DNA from 4 places in the Ensifer sp. GW823-FHT05D09 genome. Region 2 is predicted to be linked to each of the others. Evidence: predicted binding sites of a transcription regulator. Region 2 holds the regulator's gene; each other region holds the start of a gene.
The links. The regulator LexA, encoded in region 2, represses DNA repair genes until DNA is damaged. The targets are predictions, from matches to a motif close to TGTTCNNNNTGTGTTCNG.
Positions count from the first base shown of each region.

Region 1: the regulator LexA is predicted to act here: its motif matches at 1,814-1,831, upstream of AC1Q80_RS01385 (YifB family Mg chelatase-like AAA ATPase).
Region 3: the regulator LexA is predicted to act here: its motif matches at 1,777-1,794, upstream of AC1Q80_RS04080 (PA0069 family radical SAM protein).
Region 4: the regulator LexA is predicted to act here: its motif matches at 1,901-1,918, upstream of AC1Q80_RS23945 (DNA polymerase IV).

Region 1 is NZ_JBXAIA010000001.1:270,441-273,519, reverse strand. Features, by position in the region: gene cysK (cysteine synthase A) at 1-53, shown strand, start outside; gene AC1Q80_RS01385 (YifB family Mg chelatase-like AAA ATPase) at 193-1,725, opposite strand; gene gshB (glutathione synthase) at 1,996-2,943, opposite strand.
Region 2 is NZ_JBXAIA010000002.1:384,193-387,271, reverse strand. Features, by position in the region: gene AC1Q80_RS07660 (hypothetical protein) at 349-636, shown strand; gene AC1Q80_RS07655 (hypothetical protein) at 685-924, opposite strand; gene lexA (transcriptional repressor LexA) at 1,105-1,824, shown strand; gene AC1Q80_RS07645 (hypothetical protein) at 1,944-2,276, opposite strand; gene AC1Q80_RS07640 (hypothetical protein) at 2,901-3,047, shown strand.
Region 3 is NZ_JBXAIA010000001.1:830,571-833,649, forward strand. Features, by position in the region: gene rnhB (ribonuclease HII) at 1-198, opposite strand, end outside; gene AC1Q80_RS04080 (PA0069 family radical SAM protein) at 554-1,711, opposite strand; gene AC1Q80_RS04085 (glycosyltransferase family protein) at 1,910-2,437, shown strand; gene moaB (molybdenum cofactor biosynthesis protein B) at 2,890-3,079, opposite strand, start outside.
Region 4 is NZ_JBXAIA010000009.1:257,915-260,993, forward strand. Features, by position in the region: gene AC1Q80_RS23940 (L,D-transpeptidase family protein) at 1-500, opposite strand, end outside; gene AC1Q80_RS23945 (DNA polymerase IV) at 605-1,897, opposite strand; gene AC1Q80_RS23950 (hypothetical protein) at 2,060-2,701, opposite strand; gene AC1Q80_RS23955 (DUF3572 domain-containing protein) at 2,704-2,976, opposite strand.

The sequences.
Region 1 (3,079 bases), on a different contig from region 2:
CCTTTGCGGAACGGTATCTTTCGACAGTGCTTTTCGACGGTCTGGGCGCGTAAGCGTTTTGCTATAGGTGATGCACGAAAGGGCGCTGTGGCGCCCTTTTTGTTGCTCGGCGATGCTTTTCAGGCGGCGGCATGAAAGCAAGGACGCCGACTGCCGCACCTGCGGTAACAGACACCGCACCCGACCATAGCTTTACGCCGCCGCCTGCAGACGCTCGCCGGCGATGCGGTAGGAAATCGCCTCGGCAAGATGAACGCGACCGACCGTCGCCGCCCCGTCGAGATCCGCAAGCGTGCGCGCGACCTTCAGCACGCGATGATAACCGCGCGCGGAAAACTTCAGCTTCTCGGCCGCGTCCCGCAGCAATTGCAGCCCCGACGCATCGGGCTCGGCAATGCGCTCGATCATCGCCGTCGAGCAACGGGCGTTGCTTGTGGATTCGCGACTGCCGAGCGCGGCGAAGCGATCGAGCTGCAGCTCGCGGGCGCGGGCCACACGTCGCGCCACGACCGAACTCGCCTCTGCCGCCATCGGCCGGATCAGGTCGGCGGCACTGACGGCCGGCACGTCGATGCGAAGATCGATCCGGTCCATCAGCGGGCCGGAGATGCGCGCCTGGTAATCGCTCATGCAGCGCGGTCCGCGGGCGCAACTGCGGCCGGGTTCACCCGCCATGCCGCACCGGCATGGGTTCATCGCCGCCACCAGCTGGATTGCGGCGGGATAGCTGACCCGGTGGTTGGCACGGGCAATGATGCATTCGGCCGTTTCCAGCGGCTGGCGCAACGCGTCGAGAACCTGCGGCGTGAACTCCGGAAACTCGTCAAGAAACAGCACGCCGTTGTGGGCGAGCGACGCCTCGCCGGGTTTGGCGCGCAAGCCGCCACCGATCATGGCCGCCATGGTGGCGGAATGATGCGGGGTGCGGAACGGCCGCCGGTCGGATAGCTTGCCGCCCGGAAGTTGCCCGGCGATCGAGTGGATCATCGAGACTTCGAGCAGTTCGGCCGGGGTCAACGGCGGCAGGATCGACGGCAGGCGCGAAGCCAGCATCGATTTGCCCGAGCCCGGTGGGCCGATCATCAAGAGATTGTGGTTGCCGGCTGCCGCCACTTCGAGCGCGCGCTTGGCACTCTCCTGCCCCTTGATATCGGCAAGATCGGGCAGATCCGCGGCACCGGCGCGGATGGCCGGCTCGGGCCGGGAAAGCACCTGCGTTCCCCGGAAATGATTGGCGACGGCGATCAGGCTGCGGGGTGCCAGAATATCGATGTCGGCGCCGGCCCAGGCCGCCTCCGGTCCGCTTTCGGCCGGGCAGATCAATCCCTTGCCGAGCGCATTGGCGCCGATTGCCGCTGGCAGCGCGCCGGCGACAGCGGCGACCGTGCCGTCGAGATTAAGCTCGCCGATCACCACATAGCCGGCAAGCGCATCGCCGGGGATGGCGCCGAGTGCCGCCATCAGGCCAAGCGCGATCGCCAGATCGAAGTGGCTGCCTTCCTTCGGCAAGTCCGCGGGCGCGAGATTGACGGTGACTTTCTTTGCCGGCAGCGCCAGACCAGATGCATGAAGGGCTGCCTGCACCCGCTCGCGGCTTTCGGCGATAGCCTTGTCTGGCAGACCGACGATCTGCATGCCGACCCGTCCGGGCGCGACCATCACCTGAACGTCGACCGGCACGCCTTCTATTCCCTGGAATGCAATCGTACTGACACGCGCAACCATCACCGCCTCTTTCAACGGGGCGGCCCGCCGTGCCGCCGCAACCCTTTTGGTTGCAGCGGAAAATCTTGCACGGAACACGTACAAAAACAAGAACAATAATAGAACATTGCATTCACCGAACGTCACCCGCTTCGGGTGGCGGGGTACGACCGGAAGGCCGAATGAACGGTCGAGGCACCGCCCTTGCTGTGCGATCCCTCAGGTCCGCTTAGAGCACGGTGCTGTTTCGTCCATGTCGCTATCGCAAACCGCGCTGTTGCGCGCCAAGCGTCAGGCGCGCTTGCGCTCGATCGCATCCCAAAGCAGGCTGGAAACATCGGCGCCGCCGAACTTCTTGACTTCGCGGATGCCGGTCGGCGACGTCACGTTGATCTCGGTCATGTAGTCGCCGATGACGTCGATACCGACGAAGAGGAAGCCGCGCTCCTTCAGCGCCGGGGCGATGCGGGCGCAGATTTCTTTTTCGCGCGCCGTCAGTTCGGTCGGCTCGGGCCGGCCACCGGCGTGCATGTTGGAGCGGGCGTCGTGTTCCGCCGGCACGCGGTTGATCGCTCCCACCGGCTCGCCGTCGACGAGCAGGATGCGCTTGTCGCCCTTGCGCACCGCCGGCAGATACTCCTGCGCGATGAAGGGTTCGCGGAACATCTGGCCGAACATTTCGAGCAGCGACGACATGTTGCGATCGTCACGCGCCGAGTGGAACACGCCGGCGCCGCCATTGCCGTAGAGCGGTTTCAGGATGATGTCGCCCATCTCCTCGCGGAAACGCGCGATCTCGGCCGCGTCGCGGGTGATCAACGTCTTCGGCATCAGGTCGGCGAATTCGGTGACGAAGATCTTTTCCGGCGAATTGCGCACCCAGGCCGGGTCGTTGACGACAAGCGTCTTCGGATGCAGGCGCTCGAGCAGGTGGGTCGAGGTGATGTAGGCCATGTCGAAGGGCGGATCCTGCCGCAGCATGATCACGTCCATTGTCGAAAGGTCGAGCCGCTCGGGCTCGCCGAGCGTGAAGTGGTCGCCTTTGACGTCGCGAAGCGTCATCTGCTGCGTCGTCGCGAAAACCTTGCCGTCGCGCAGCGACAGCTTCTCGGGGGTATAGTGGAAGAGCCGGTAGCCGCGGGCCTGTGCCTCGAGGCTCATCGCGAAGGTGGAATCGCCCGCGATATTGATGCCCGAAACATGGTCCATCTGGACCCCGACATTGACGATTTTCGCCATCTTCCCGTCCCCGTTGGATCACGATGACATTGGATCAGTTCGTCCAAGATCGCGATCGAATCTAATACGTTAGAGCGGGGTCGTGCAGAAGGTCGCACACCCTTTTCATCGCCCCGCTCCAAAAGAGCCCGCAACA
Region 2 (3,079 bases):
CGGCTCCGCAGCACACCCGACCGGCGCGTGAACCTTCCCGCAGACACAGGAAACACTGCCGGCGGCGCTTGCCAGTCGTCTCCCGTCGCGACCCCCAAGGCCGATCTGCCGCCAGCCATGCCGCTCGGGGCCGATGCCGGAGAAGCAACAAACGCCCCGAAACACTCGCTCTTCCAAACAATCTTCGTGTCTTCGCTGCCACAGCTTGAAGAGCGATCGTCGCCTTTCGCAAAGAACTGTTGAACACGGCATGGGTACGCGGCCTGCTTGCTGGACTCCGGAACGAAAGCACGGTTCACATCGTTAACCAATCTATCGGCACCACTTCTGACCTAGCGGACGTCCATCGTGCTTGCAGCCTTGCTTATCGCCTCGATTATCGCATCGCCCCACATCGCCCTTAGCGCGGCCACGGTCGACGACCTGCAAACGGACTTCGAATCGGCCATCCCCTGCCAGCAGATCGACGGTCGGAATGTCTGGAAAGGCTCGATCGCCTATTATATCCAGTCATTCGTCTACCAAGGCGACACGCCGGTGGCGACCGACGCGGCAGATGCCGTGCTGCCGGAGGACAACTCTGCCGAGACCGTGAAGGAGTTCGAGGACGCCTGTTCGGCAACGCAGCCGGCTTGAAACGCCCTCTCCTCGACATGCCCGCTGTCCCAACCGCTTATCTCGGCGCTACTTCCATTCTTTACCATCGCTCGTGGCACACCCTCGTGGTGGCAATCCTTTGCCAAAGGTGAACTTTAACCGGTCACAACCCCACTGGCGGACCGGCCCCGGCATCATCGCATTCAATGCGATGCCGACTTCATCGAACGGGCTCTGCCTGTTGTCGACATATTGATACCAGCGAAACCCGAGGACGGCGGTCGCTGCGATAACGATCGTCGACAGGATCCGAATCAGCGTTTTCATTGCATCCTCATTCGGTAAAAAGCGCGAGGCATGGCAGCTCCGCATGGCATACCCAGCATCGAGGCAGCGGATAGGCGCACGATTGATACAACATTCACGGAATTTTAGGCACTTGCGGAACACATATGGAACAGATAGTGTCTGTTCTTGATTTGTTTCACGCCTCTGGAGCGACTTGCCATGCTGACCCGCAAGCAACAGGAATTGCTTCTTTTCATCCACGAACGCATGAAGGAGTCCGGTGTTCCGCCGTCCTTCGACGAGATGAAGGATGCACTCGACCTGGCATCGAAGTCGGGCATTCACCGGCTGATTACGGCGCTCGAGGAACGCGGTTTCATTCGACGCCTTCCCAACCGCGCCCGGGCGCTTGAGGTCATCAAGCTGCCGGAAGCTTACGCGGGAAGCGCTCAGCCGCGTCGCGGGTTTTCACCAAGCGTCATCGAGGGAAGTCTCGGCAAACCTCCCGCCCCTGCCCCGGTTACCGCAAAAGCGCCGCCGGTGGCAGACAACAGCTCCGTCTCGGTTCCGGTCATGGGCCGCATTGCCGCCGGCGTACCGATCTCGGCAATACAGAACAACACGCACGATATTACCGTGCCGCTCGATATGATCGGCAGCGGCGAGCACTACGCCCTTGAAGTGAAGGGTGATTCGATGATCGAGGCCGGCATCTTCGACGGCGACACGGTGATCATCCGCAATGCCACGACGGCAAACCCCGGCGACATCATCGTCGCACTTGTCGATGACGAGGAAGCGACGTTGAAGCGCTTCCGGCGCAAAGGCGCATCGATTGCACTCGAGGCGGCCAATCCGGCCTACGAGACGCGCATCTTCGGCCCGGACCGCGTCAAGATACAGGGCAAGCTCGTTGGCTTGATCCGTCGCTATCACTAAGCCAGATGATGATGGCTGTCTTTCTGCTGGACAGGCCTTCTTGTGCTTGAACGTCTCGCCACCCAAGAGGTAGCGAGACGTAAGTGGTCAGGTTGAGCGTTTTACGCGCTCGATAATTTTCATTCGTGAATGGAGTACTCGCCCAACTCACAGAGGTCCTGCATGTCTTCGGTCGTGTCGAGACCGGAGCCTTCCTCGAATTCGAAGCGCATGTCGTATTTGCAGACATCGCGTCCGTCGGCGATGGTAATTTCCATGCTCTCGCCCGGATTAAGCACCTGCCGCCCGAAGACATCGTCTTCCCACTGATCGACGCCAACCGGCGAGGTATAGAAGTTCGTCAGAACGGCTTTCGTCTTGTTCTTCAGCTGAAAGACGAGATCCTCGGCGCTTGCGGTGGCCGTCGTTGCGGCAAATATGGCAAGAGCAGTCAGGGCGATCTTACATTTCATTTTATGTCATTTCCTCCATTGTCGGTTTTGTTTGACGCTACCTATACGGGTCGCATCGCTGGAATATTCATTCCTGATGTCGTCTAGAGACAATAATCTTTGCACTGACAATACGGGCAGAATCACCATTTCGGGGCAGGTCGCCGGCAAGCCAGATCCGCGCATGCCTATTCGCGGCGCAAACGCGTGAAGCGCACGCGCGCACGTCGGATCACCCATGAAGAATAACTGACATCGGCGGAGAATAAGGAACAGGCTGACATCGCCACTGCTGCGCCAGGTGTGCCCCGAATCTTGGCAGCCCGCGAAGCCGGGCATGCCTGCAAAGGCGATAGCCCACAGATGAGTGACGTCGCGGCATGAGGAGCAAATTAGAATGAGTCGGCGGCTCAATCATGCATCGCACTTGCAGCGATTGTCACTCGCCCACCGAGGGCGCGGGTCAGCGCGTCAGGCACAAAGGGTGCTAGGGAAAAGGGATACGCTGCCTACGCACGGAAACCGAATCTGATCTTCGTCAGAGCCATGGATCCCTTGAGCCCAACGCACCCGACGATCGCACCGTTGCCTTTCGACGATGGCAGCCTAGTTACCCATTCGCGTAACCAAGTGAGGAACTGCTGAATGAACCGTAATAGCCTCTATCTCGTCATCGCCGTGCTCGCTGTCGCCGTCATCGGGCTCGGCGTCTATGCTTATCGTGAGGAAACGAAACCTGCCGGTGTCGAGATCAAGATTGGCGAGGGCGGCGTTTCCGTTCAGGAGAATTGAGCAGGCCGCGCATTTTCCCAATGCGGCAACGA
Region 3 (3,079 bases), on a different contig from region 2:
CAGACCTTCGGGGATCGCATCGGGATCCAGGATGACGGCAGCCGCAACTACGGGGCCCGCAAGCGGTCCGCGTCCCGCTTCGTCGGCGCCAGCGACAGGCCAGGCGCCTTCCTTTCTGGCAGCCAGTTCGAAGCTGAAATCAGGTCCGAGGAGAAGATCCGGGAAAAGGGGAGAATCGGTCGATCTGCGATGTGACATGCGGCGAAACTCGCATGATCGACCGATTCTCTTCAAGTCCCCCGATCTGAGTGCGGCAGCAGCCGGGGGGTATGCCAGCGTCATCCTGAGGCACAAAGGAGACGCCGGAATTCACTAAAGTCATCTCGCGCCGGCAATGACGCGGCACGCATGCCTTTGCCCGAGTCGGTGGCATCTGCGCCACCCAGCTCGACATTGATCAAAAGGTGCAAGCCCTAACACCTAAGCGCGGGGTTGCAGCGGCTTTGTCCGGTCGGCCAATGAGGTCATCGGGGCTGCCGGCCCACCTCCCACTCCATGACGTCTTCAATCCAAGAACCTCCGTCCCCAGCGACATACGCAAGACCTGTTGCCGCTAGAGCAGCGAAAGCTGGACGCCGGTCCCAAGCGGCGGGACGAAGATGTCGTCGCGCAGCTGTCGGCGGTTGAGGTTGAGGCCGAGGCGTTTGGCCGCAAGTTCGAACCTTCGGCCAATCTGCCAGGCATAGGGCCCGGCCCCCTTCATGCGCTTGCCGAACTCGGCGTCGTAATCCTTGCCGCCGCGCATCGAGCGGATGAGCGACATCACATGCCGGTAGCGGTCTGGATAGTTGCGCAACAGCCAGTCGCGAAAGAGCGGGCTGACCTCAAGCGGCAGGCGCAACAGCACATAGGTCGCCTCCAGCGCACCTGCTGCCCGCGCAGCTTCCAGCACTCGCTCTATCTCGTGGTCGTTCAGGGCCGGGATGATCGGGGAGACCAGGACACCGGTCGGAATGCCGGCTTCAGTGAGCGAGCGTATCGCCTCAAGCCGCTTGGTCGGCGTCGAAGCGCGCGGCTCCATCGTGCGCGCCAGCTTCCGGTCGAGCGTCGTTACCGAAATACCGACCCGCGCCAGTCCCTTTTCAGCCATGGGGGCAAGCAGGTCGATGTCGCGCGTCACCATCGCCGACTTCGTCACGATCATGACAGGATGGTTGGCCGCCTGCAGCACTTCGAGGATCTGGCGCATGATCCGCCATTCCTTTTCGATTGGCTGATAGGGATCGGTATTGGTGCCGATCGCGATCGGCCGCACCTTGTAGTCCGAGCGGGCGAGTTCGCGTTCCAGCAGGCGCGGGGCGTCCGGCTTGGCGAAGAGCTTCGCCTCGAAATCAAGTCCGGCCGAAAGCCCCATAAAGGCGTGCGTCGGGCGGGCAAAACAATAGATGCATCCGTGCTCGCAGCCGCGATAGGGGTTGATCGAGCGGTCGAAAGAGATATCGGGAGAATCGTTGCGACTGATGACCGAACGCGGCTTTTCCACCTGCACTTCTGTCTTGAAGGGCGGCAGATCCTCCAGGCTCTCCCAGCCGTCGTCGAAAGCCTCGCGCGCCTGCTGTTCGAACCGGCCCGACATGTTCAGCCCGGCGCCTCGTCCGCGGCGACGATCAACCTCGATCCTGAGACCGGTTCCGCTCATCAAAGCTTCGGCAACCTCTGCCGTGTTGGCGGGTGCAAGCGCACCCTGCCTGATCTGAGACAGCTCGTTCATCGGAATCTCCGAGGGATCAGATGTTTGATCCCGTTTTGTTCTGATTATTTTCCTAACGCGAAAGCGGGAACAATTCAAGAACAAAAAATCACGCACCCTGAATTCGGAGCGAAAGCCATCGGGCGGAACGTGAGCAGGACGAGAGCGGTCATGCCATAGGGTTGTAGCATTTTACGCTGCAATGCGGTAGGAACAGCTATGCTGACGATCATCATGGAAACACGCGACAACGAGGCGGAACTGGCGCAGACGCTATCGGTGCTCGTGGCGGGTGCCGTGGAGGGCCTGGTCAGCGATGTCATCATCCTCGATTACGGCTCCAAGGATGGTTCGGTGCGTGTAGCCGATGCCGCTGGCTGCCGCTTCTGCGTCGATTGGGATCTGGGCGAAATCGTGCGTTCGGCACGTGGCGAATGGCTGATGCTGCTTGAGCCGGGCGCGCGGCCGATCGGGCGCTGGGTGGACGAACTCGTCGAATACGTGTCCCTGCACAAGGGACCGGCCCGTTTCTCGCCGTCCCGGATGCATCGCAAGCCGCTGCTGCATCGCCTGGCGCGGCGGGTGAAGCCGCTGGAGGCTGGTTTCCTCGTGCGCAAGGGCGACGCTCTCGCGGTCGCACGCGGGAAGATGCAGCTGAGCGAGATGGCGAACGTCCGCAGCGTTCGAAAGCTGGCAACCGAGTTGGTGCCGGCCTGGGTTGCCGTCGACAACAGGCAGGATGCCTGAAGCCTGTAGCGCTGAAGTTTGCGGCAACGACATTCGAAAGAACAACATCGTAAAGTCCGCCAAGCGGATCTGAAAGAGCGCGACGCGCTCCAGGGCATATTCGGCGCCAACAAAAAAGGTGCCAGTCCTGCGGACGGCACCTCCAAGCGGCTACCAAATATCCTTGCTAGCAAATTCGTATCCGAGCGACCGGGCGAGCCGCGCGTCGTATGTTTGATTTCCCCTAGCCGGGGGGACATCGGCGATGGGCTCGTCTTTGCTCCGTTCGAAGGATTTGCTCGGGTCTCATTGCGACCCTTCGAAGTGGGCTGACGGATGAAGCTTTAGCAGACCGGCAGGTGCTTGCCAGTTCCCCAGGGAACAGGCTTGGGGCACGGTGCGGCCAGGATCATCGATTGCCGCGCGTCTCGCGGAATCTTTCAAAGCATGCCAGCTGTCGATTACTTGGCCGCTCAGCCCCGTTTCAGATGCTCGTCGAGCCGCGGCATGATCTCGACGAAATTGCACGGCATGTGCCGATAGTCGAGCTGCTGCTTGAGAATGCCGTCCCACGCGTCCTTGCAGGCCCCTGGCGAACCCGGCAGGACGAAGATGAAGGTGGCGTTGGCGACGCCGCCGGTCGCGCGCGACTGGATCGTCGAT
Region 4 (3,079 bases), on a different contig from region 2:
AGCGGAGCGGGATTGTCGCCCGGCGCCGGCTGACGCTGGAAGAGCATGGCGCTCGACACTTCGGTGGGGCTGACCTGATGGTCTGTTATGAGGACATGCATGCCGCGCGACGTCATCTTGAAGAGGCTGGCGGCAAACTTGCTCGGCAGGCGCACACAGCCGTGGGAGGCGGGATAGGCAGGTACGTGATTGGAGCCGTGCAATGCAATGCCGGACCAGGTCAGCCGCTGCATGAAGGGCATCGGTGCGTTTGAATAGATGTTGGATTTGTGCTGACGCCGTTTTTCCAGGATCGAGAAGATGCCCGTCGGTGTCGAATGGCCAGCCTTGCCCGTGGAGACCGCCGATGTCGCGATCACCGCGTCGCCATCATAGACGACGAGCGATTGTTGGTTCTTCGAGACGATGATCTGCAGCGGCGCGCTGCTGCCGGCGAAACCGGCGGCAGGCGAAAACAAGACGACGACGACGCTGGCCGTGAGAGCGAAACGCGATACCATACACTCATCCCAACACGTAAACTGGCCGACGAGCTTAGACTGCAATCTTTAAAGAATTCGTCCGGATCGGGCCAAGGAAACGGCAAGCCACCGCCGATGACGCACTAGTGATCGCGCTTGCGGCTGCCGAACGTGTAGCCGGTTTCGACGCTTGCCTTGCCGAACTTGTCGCGTAGCCTGTTGATGGCATCTTCGGCGGCAGCGCGGCGGGTCGCTGCGGGATCGACCAGATCGGGCGGATCGGCGAGATCGGGGCTCGACAGATCGCTGACGCCAATGCCGATCAGCCGGTACTTCGTGCCGTCGATCTCCTTCTCCAGCAGTTGCAGCCCCGTGCGGAAGATGCGGTCTGCAAGCCGGGTCGGGCTGTCGAGACGGCGGTTGCGGGTCCTGGTCTTGAAGTCCGCGGTCTTCAGTTTCAACACGACCGTCTGGCCGGCCAGTTCGGATTTGCGCAACCGATGCGCGACCTGCTCACTCAACCGGCGCAGATGCGTGACGAGATCATCCTGACGGGCGAGATCGTCGTTGAAGGTCGTTTCGGACGACACGCTTTTCGCCTCGCCATCGATCTCAACGGTTCTCTCGTCGAGGCCGCGCGACAGGCGGTAAAGCCTCTGGCCCATGGTGCCGTAGCGGCGCATGAGGTCGGCTTCCTCCATGGCCTGGAGCTGGCCGATCGTTCGGATACCGTCGCGTTCCAGTGTGGTCGCAAACGCCTTGCCGACGCCCCAGATCAAGGTCACGGGCCGTTCTCTCAGGAATTCGAGCGCTTCGGCCTGGCCGATCACGGAGAAGCCGCGAGGCTTCTGCAGATCGGATGCAACCTTGGCGAGGAACTTGCAGTAGGAGAGCCCGACAGAGACAGTAATGCCGATCTCCTGTTCGATGCGGCGGGCGAAGCGCGCGAGCGTTCGGGCCGGGGGGTCGTGGTGCAGCCTTTGGGTGCCGCTCAGCTCCAGAAAGGCCTCGTCGATGGAGAGGGGCTGCACCAGCGGTGTCAGTTCCTGCATCAGCATGCGGACCTCGCGGCCGACGCGAACGTATTTTTCCATGTCGGGCTTGATGACCACCGCCTGCGGACAGGCCTCGAGCGCCTTGAACATCGGCATGGCCGAGCGCACGCCATGGATGCGGGCGATGTAGCAGGCGGTCGAGACGACGCCACGTTTGCCACCGCCGATAATCACCGGCTTGTCGGCAAGCTCCGGATTGTCCCGCTTCTCGACGGAGGCATAAAACGCATCGCAATCGATATGAGCGAGTGTCAGGTCGTAAAGCTCGGCATGACGCAGGATGCGGGGACTGCCGCAGGCAAGGCAGCGTCGCGCCGTTGCGCTCTGTTCCCGAAGGCAGTCACGGCAGAAGCCTGGAGTTTGAGAACCACTGTCGAGCATATCTGGAACAAATGTTGAACATTGCGACTTTACGCTCTAGGCTAGCGAGTCTCAAGGGAGGCCGCGTTGGAAATTGCCTTGCATGTCAGGTTGCCGACGCCAAGCCGCGGGTCGGGTTTCGAGTGCCTTCGTGCGGGTGCCTTGTTGTCGGGCCGGCTCTCGCTACCTTTGGAAATGCGCGCGAATTGCACTGGCAGCATCAGCCCAATCGGCAGCAATATGAACGCACGTATCTGGCGTCGGCGCGAGCGCGCGAAACTCGGCATTCGCCATCAGATTGATCAGCAGGCACGACGGCGCGTGCTCCTGCACCGATTGCAGGTTGCGGGCGATGTCGTCGATGAAAACAATGGGAAGTGCCCGTCCGGCATGCAGACGCTCGACGATCGGCCCCTTTGGGTCCTCGGAGGCGAGCAGAGGGTAAGGCAGTTCAAGGCGATCGAGCAGGGCACGGCGCGCGGCCGCATAACGTGGCGGCATTGCCGTCAGAAACACTATGTCCGCCTCAGTCGACAGGTCGCGAAGGGTTTCGACAGCGCCGGTAGCCGGTGTCTGCCAGCGATCCTGCGTGGCGTAGAAGGTGTCGAGCATGTCTTTGACGTCGTCCGCACTCGCTGCCTGCTCCGTTGTGCGATGGACGACGTTGCCGGTCAGCCGGAAAGAGCGCGGCACGAGGATATGGTCGCGGCTTTCGAGGAAAGCCCGAAAGGGGCTCAGGAATTCGAGCACCACCTCGTCGATGTCGCTGACGACGAGCGGGCGGTCAGTGAGGCGGATTTCATCGTCGAAGGCGGTGTTGCTCACGGTCAGCTGTCCTGCAGGTCGGCGGCGCCGGAGAGCTTCTCATGTGCACGCACGACATCCTGGGGTTCTGTGCCCGTTGCCTCGCAGAACGCGATCAGTGTCGGCTCATGGTCCATGAGAAAGGCGACGAGCCCGCCCATGAAGCCCGGCTCGCCGATTGCGTTGCGCAGGGAGGACGGATCCGATCCCGTCAGCGCCAGAAAACGGGACAAGAGGTCCGGCTCGCCGGCAAGCCAGGAAAGAATGTCGATGGCGATTTCGTCGGCGCTCTTCAATGTCTTGGCCTCCTACTGTTTTTACGCCCGGAATTACCTATTTTTCAACCAAATAGGTTTATCGTTGAACTCGAGGAAATGGGTCGAGTCGTTGGCTCTGCAA